DNA from 2 places in the Streptomyces odontotermitis genome. Region 2 is predicted to be linked to the other one. Evidence: riboswitches for the same ligand, from Rfam matches in the RefSeq annotation. Region 2 holds a riboswitch; the other holds the start of a gene.

Region 1 (3,176 bases), on a different contig from region 2:
GTGGAGCTCGCCACCTGGCGGTTCGCCACCGAGCCCGTGACCATCGGCGGCCAGGGCATCGCCGTCGGCGACCCCGTCCTCGTCGTGCTCGCCGCCGCCGACCGGGACCCGGAGCGCTTCGAAGGGCCCGACACCCTCGACCTCGCGCGCACCGACAACCAGCACCTCGGGTACGGGCACGGCATCCACTACTGCCTCGGCGCGCCCCTCGCCCGGCTGGAGGGACAGCGGGCGCTCGCCACCCTGCTCACGCGCCTGCCCGACCTGCGGCTCGCGGCGGAACCTGCCGATTTGCGCTGGCGCGGCGGGCTCATCATGCGCGGACTGCGCACGCTGCCGGTGAAGTTCACGCCCCCGGAGAACTCGGCCGGAAGCGACGGAAGCTGACGTTCCGTCAGGGCTGTGACTTTCACGTGATCTCCGCTGCATCGACTTGTGACAAGCGTTCGAGTCCCGCTACGTTCACCAGTCATCGCGGCACCACCCGCGACCGTGGCGTCCCGCGTCACGGCAGCCACGGAAAGGCACGCGCATGCTCTCCGGGAACGGTCGTCACCGTCGCCCCCGTCAGGCCCCTGCTCTCGTCGTCGCGGCGGGGGTCGCCGGATCTGCCATCGCCATCCCGCTGCTCGGCGCCACCAGCGCGAGCGCCGCGGACGCCGCGACCTGGGACCGGCTCGCGGAGTGCGAGAGCGGTGCCTCCTGGAGCGCCAACGAGGGCAACGGCTATTACGGCGGGCTGCAGTTCTCGCAGGAGGTCTGGGAGAACTACGGCGGTCTCGACTACGCGCCGAGCGCCGACCAGGCCAGCCGCTCCCAGCAGATCGCCGTCGGCGAGAAGGTGCTGGAGGACCAGGGCCCCGACGCCTGGCCGAGCTGCTCCGCGGTGGCCGGACTCACCCAGGACGGCACCGCCCCGGACGTCGACCCGGGCGCTCCCACTCCGGAGCCCACCGACTCCTCCGGCCCGTCTGACGCCCCGTCCGACCCCTCTTCGGAGGCCCCCGGCGACGGCGGCAGCGGTAGCGACAGCGGCAGCGACGGTGGCGACACGCCCGGAACCGGCGGTCCCTCCCGAGACAAGAATCACGACGAGCCGGGCAACACGGACGAGACGTCCAAGCCGTCCGACGACGCCTCGAAGCCCTCCGAGGGCTCCGCCGAGCCGTCCGACGGTGCCTCCGAGCCCTCGGACGACGGTGCCGAGCCGTCCCCGTCCAAGCCCTCCGGCAGCGGCAGCGGCAGCGAGGACCCGGACAAGTCCGGCCAGGACGGGCCCACTTCCCCCGGCGGCGACCAGGCCACTCCCGCGCCCGACCCGTCCGACTCCGCACCCTCCAGTGGTGGCCGCCACCGCGGCGGCCACGCCGACGAGGGGGCCCACGACGGCGCCAAGGACCGCTCGGGGCGCCACGCCTCCCGCGGGCAGTCGCGTGACAAGGACGCGGCCGACGGCACCTACACGGTCCGCCCCGGGGACAGCCTCTCGGCGATCGCCGACGACCTTGACGTGCACGGCGGATGGCCCGCTCTCTACGACGGCAACAAGAAGGCCGTCGGAGCCGACCCGGACCTCATCCTTCCCGGTCAGCGCCTCGATCTGGGCGAAAAGTAAGGGAAGTTGACGGTAGGCACCCGGCCTCCTTATTCGTAAATGTCCGGTTTGGCGCGAGTGAGAGATGGGTCTCAGAAGCCCTGATCGTCTTTGAAATTCCGGGGATCGCGTGCCTACGGTCATCACCGCTCGCCACTGCGGGCCCCGCCGGTCGGTACGCCGAATCCTGCCAACCGCCGGACGGGAACAGTCGTCGCGTCAAGCGCCGTAGGCAGGAGCGGGGGACCCAAGGTTTGCGCCGGGCCCACCCGGACGGCGGCTCAACACAGGAGCCGCCGGACGGGGTTGGGAACGGCTAGGGGTTAAGTCGCGCTCAAGGAAGCGCGGCCGGGCACTCACTGGCCCGAACCCGACAGCTCACCTCGCAGGCGTCGGTGAGGGGATCTAACTCATGCTGCGTTCCAGCAAGGGCAAGCACCGTCGTCCGTCCAAGGCCACCCGCGTCGTCACGCTCGCCGGCGTCACCGGCGTCGCCGCCGCCGCCCCGCTGATGGCGGCCGGCTCCGCCTCCGCCGCCACCGGCGCCGAGTGGGACGCCGTCGCCCAGTGCGAGTCCGGCGGCAACTGGTCCATCAACACCGGCAACGGCTACCAGGGCGGCCTGCAGTTCTCGCCGTCGACCTGGGCCGCCTACGGTGGCACCAAGTACGCGCCCACCGCCGACAAGGCGTCCAAGGCCCAGCAGATAGAGATCGGCGAGAAGGTCCTCGCGGGTCAGGGCAAGGGTGCCTGGCCGAGCTGTGGCGTCGGCCTCTCCAACGCCTCGTACAGCGGTGGCGGCTCCGCCGAGCAGCAGCAGCCGCAGCAGCAGGCCCCGAAGCCGCAGCCGAAGCCGCAGGCCGAGCGCACCGAGCAGGCCCCGCAGCAGCAGAAGTCGCAGGCCCAGCCGCAGCAGACCGCCCCGAAGTCCGACTCGAAGAAGACCGTCGAGACCCCGACCGGCAAGACGGTCAAGAAGGGCGACGGCGAGTACAAGGTCAAGAAGGGCGACACGCTCTCCAAGATCGCCGAGTCGCACCACGTCAAGGGCGGCTGGCAGAAGGTCTACAAGCTCAACGGCGACATCATCGACGACGCCGACTTCATCTACCCGGGCCAGCAGCTGCACCTCAGCTGAGGCTGACTGCCCCACCCCGCCCTGACCTGCCGCAGGGCACACCCCGTCCCCACGGGCTCCCCGCCCCGGTGCGCGTATCCCCCGTACGCACCGGGGCGGGGGCGTGTCCGGACCCCTGCCCGGCCCCCATGCCGATCTCCATGCCGAACCCATGCCGATCCCCATGTCGGCCCCGTGTTCGCTACTAGCGAGTAGAGAAGATGGGCTTACGCCCTGATTCCAAGGTATTTGGGCCCCTGTTCGTCCCAGGAGGCGGGCGGTCGGCTGGCCGAAGCTCCGGAGCCCGTTAGGCTCAGGAGGCGCAGGGCCAAAGCGACCCCGCGTACCGCGCGTACTCGCGTCACATCCCAGAAGGAGATGCTCGTGCCGTCCATCGACGTCGTCGTAGCCCGGGAAATCCTGGACTCCCGAGGCAACCCCACGGTCGAGGTCGAGGTCGGCCTC
Region 2 (3,176 bases):
AGGTCCACCGCACCCTCCGCCACCGCCGCGATGCCGAGCGGCGGTTCATAGCCCGTGACGGTCAGCTCCACGTCCGGGTGGGCGCGCCGGAACGCGGTCAGGGCGGGCGGCAGCAGATGGATGCCCGCGGTCGTGAACGTGCCGAGCCGGAGCCGCCCGCCGGAGAGCCCCGCCACCTGCGCCAGTTCGTGCCGCGCCCGCTCCATCTCGTCGAGCACCCGCCGGGCCCGCGCGAGAAGGAGCTCGCCCGCACCGGTCAGCCGCGCCCCGCGGTGGTGGCGCACCAACAGGGCGGCGCCCGCCTCCCGCTCGAGCTTGGCGAGCTGCTGGGAGAGCGCGGGCACGGTGTAGCCGAGGCGCTCGGCGGCCCGGGTGATCGAACCGGCCTCGGAGACGGCGACGAGGGCGGCGAGGCGCGTCGGGTCGTACACGGGACTCTCCTCGGCCGTGCTGAGCCTAAACGTCTGCTTAAGCCAGACCCAGGATATTCCACATACCTGCTGAAGACCCGGTCCAGGCACGCTGGGCCCATGGACGCTCAACTGCTCGCCTTCACCGGCCTCGCCGCCGCGCTCGTCGCCATGCCGGGCGCCGACTTCGCCGTCGTGGTGCGGCACGCCCTCGTCTCCCGCCGCGCCGGCGCCGTCTGCGCGCTCGGCATCGCGGCCGGGCTGCTCGTGCACACGGCACTCGCGGTCGCGGGGGTCGCGGCGGTCCTCGCGTCCGTACCGGCGCTGTTCCGCGCGCTCCAACTGGTGGGCGGCGCCTATGTGCTGTACCTGGGGGTGCGGGCGCTCGAAGGGTGGGTGCGGACGCGCGGGACGACGCGGGCAGAGGCTCCGGACGCCGTGGCGGTGGCGGACGTGCGGGGCGGGCTGCGCGAGGGCTTCCTCACCAACGCCCTGAACCCGAAGGCGTCGCTCACCTTCCTCAGCGTGCTGCCGCAGTTCGTGCCCGACGGCAGCCCGGCGATGCCCCGCACCCTGCTCCTCGCGGCGATCGTGGTGGCACTCGCCGTGCTGTGGTTCCAGGTGGTGGCCCTCCTCGTGGACCGGCTCGGGACCTGGCTGCGGCGGCCGCGCACCGCCCGCGCCATCGAGGGCCTCACCGGCACCGCGCTCGCCGCCCTCGGTCTGGCCCTGCTGTGTGAACCGCTCCTCGGCTGAGGCGCACCGATCCCTGGCGGACCGGCCGCGACGAGCGGCCCGCGCGCCGCACCAGACGCGGCAGCACGCCCCACAGCGCGCCGCACACCAGGAGCGTCCCCGCGCCCGCGCCCACCCCGGCCGCCCGGCCCGCCGTCACGTCGACCACGAGCAGCACCGCCCCGCCGAGGGCGAGCACGAGCACGCCCATGCCGACCCCGGCGAGCCGGGAGGAGACCCGTACCACCAGCGGCTTGGCACCCTGCCGGAACAGGGCGCGGTGCAGGGCGGCGGGCGCCGTGAAGAGGGCGGCGGCCAGCACCGCGAGCAGCAGCGTGGCGACGTACGTGCCGCGCTGCACGGTGTCGAGCGACGGGAAGCGCGGAGTGAACGCGAGCGACAGCAGGAACGCGAAGAGGATCTGGACGCCGGTCTGGGTGACCCTCAACTCCTGGAGCAGCTCGGAGAAATTGCGGTCGGCCCGCTGAAGAGGCGTCTCGTTGCGGTCCGTACAGAGGTGGCGGGCGGGCATGGCACACGAGTAGCCGCGCCCGCCCGCCTCAACCGTGGCAGGGGAACCGCAGATCCAGGGATCTGCGGTTCCGCAGGGCCGAAGGGCCGGGAGGCCGGGGGTCAGCGCACCCTGCCGTACCAGACGCTCTTGGTCCAGATCTTCTGCTTCCGCACCACGTCACCCGTCTTCGGCGAGTGCCAGATCTTGCCGCCGCCGGCGTAGATCCCGACGTGGTAGACGCTCCGGCCCGAGTGGAAGAACACGAGGTCGCCGGGGGCCCGCCGGGACTTCGAGATGTGGCGGGTCTTGTTGTACTGCTGCGCGGCGGTGCGCGGCAGCTTCTTGCCGGCCTTCTTGAACGAGTACAGCGTCAGGCCCGAGCAGTCGAACCGGTGCGGTCCGACCGCTCCATAGCGGTACGGAGAGCCCTTCTTGGAGGCCGCTACCTTGAGCGCTTTCGATGCGTGCGTAGCCGCTTGTGCGTCGCTTGCGAGGCCGGGAGCCACGATGGTCCCGCCCACCGCCGCGAGCGTCAGTGCCGACGCGGCGCCGGCCCTGGTGAGCAACGGAACACGATTCAGCGCAGTCATGCGCAACCCTTCGTCAACCGCCTGTGAAGGATGACCTGTCGGATTCGGGCTGGCGAAGTTGCCCGGCCGCGGTGTGCGGCTTCACCCCAAGGGCCGTCCGGATCAAGCCCGGTGGCCCGTCGTGCCTGGGTCCTCCACTCCTGCCGATGCATTCTTCGTCGACCGGTCATCCGGGCAGCGGCAGGACTCGGCGTCCGCCCGGACCGCCCCGCCGCGGTGGCGGGGGCTTGTCGTCGAAAGGGATCTTGACCCGTCAACCCCGAGAATTCCGAGCCGAATCGGCAGTTTGTGAGGCTCCTCACGACTGACCTGTTCGGGTGGACAGCGGTGAATGGGGGAAATCGGCGCGACGGCAGAGCATCGCTCGACCAGCACCGGAATCACGTATTCCGGTGCGCGCGTACAAACCTTGCGCAACTCTGGACCGCGTCCGGACCGAGGCCCGCCTACGCTGATCGGGGGACCACGTCTGGTCCGTTTCACGCCGCGACCGGACGGTGCGGCGCGGCGCGCGCGGCGCTCGATGGGCCGCGCGCCGGCCGCCGGCGGGCCCTCAACCCCCGGACTGTGGCGGAACGGTGACGCGCTGTGACCGCCGTTCGCCGTCCAGCACCCGCAGGGCCTGGGCGAGCGTCGTGGCGTGCACCTCGCTCTCGCCGCGCTGGTGCATCAGGGCCAGCGCGTCCCGCAGTTGGGTCGCCTTGCTGACCAGCGCCTGGGCGGCGCGGAGTCCGCCGTACGTGGTGGTGGAGCGGGCCGGGTTGATGCGGCCGAGGAGGTCCACGGCCTCCAGGTAGCGGTCGATCAACTCGCCCTCGGCGCGCGTCAGGGCGGGCAGCGGCGGCAGTTCGGGGAGCATGCGCGGCTCACCTCGCGCCCGGCGCGGAGTCCTGCGCGCCCCGGCGGCCCGGTACGACCCGGTCCACG

Evidence for each region. Region 2 has a riboswitch for cyclic di-AMP ahead of ACQB60_RS39460 (C40 family peptidase). Riboswitches for the same ligand answer to the same signal wherever they lie in the genome.
Region 1: linked by a shared signal. The riboswitch ahead of ACQB60_RS13075 (transglycosylase family protein) and the one ahead of ACQB60_RS39460 (C40 family peptidase) in region 2 are both predicted to bind cyclic di-AMP.

What each region holds. Positions count from the first base shown of each region.
Region 1 is NZ_JBNJLS010000003.1:519,808-522,983, forward strand. It holds gene ACQB60_RS13065 (cytochrome P450 family protein) at 1-387, shown strand, start outside; gene ACQB60_RS13070 (transglycosylase family protein) at 533-1,615, shown strand; cyclic di-AMP (ydaO/yuaA leader) riboswitch at 1,809-2,001, shown strand; gene ACQB60_RS13075 (transglycosylase family protein) at 2,007-2,732, shown strand; gene eno (phosphopyruvate hydratase) at 3,096-3,176, shown strand, end outside.
Region 2 is NZ_JBNJLS010000024.1:66,465-69,640, reverse strand. It holds gene ACQB60_RS39475 (LysR family transcriptional regulator) at 1-431, opposite strand, end outside; gene ACQB60_RS39470 (LysE family translocator) at 531-1,166, shown strand; gene ACQB60_RS39465 (DUF6328 family protein) at 1,105-1,677, opposite strand; gene ACQB60_RS39460 (C40 family peptidase) at 1,779-2,249, opposite strand; cyclic di-AMP (ydaO/yuaA leader) riboswitch at 2,253-2,420, opposite strand; gene ACQB60_RS39455 (hypothetical protein) at 2,803-3,108, opposite strand; gene ACQB60_RS39450 (ATP-dependent Clp protease proteolytic subunit) at 3,116-3,176, opposite strand, start outside.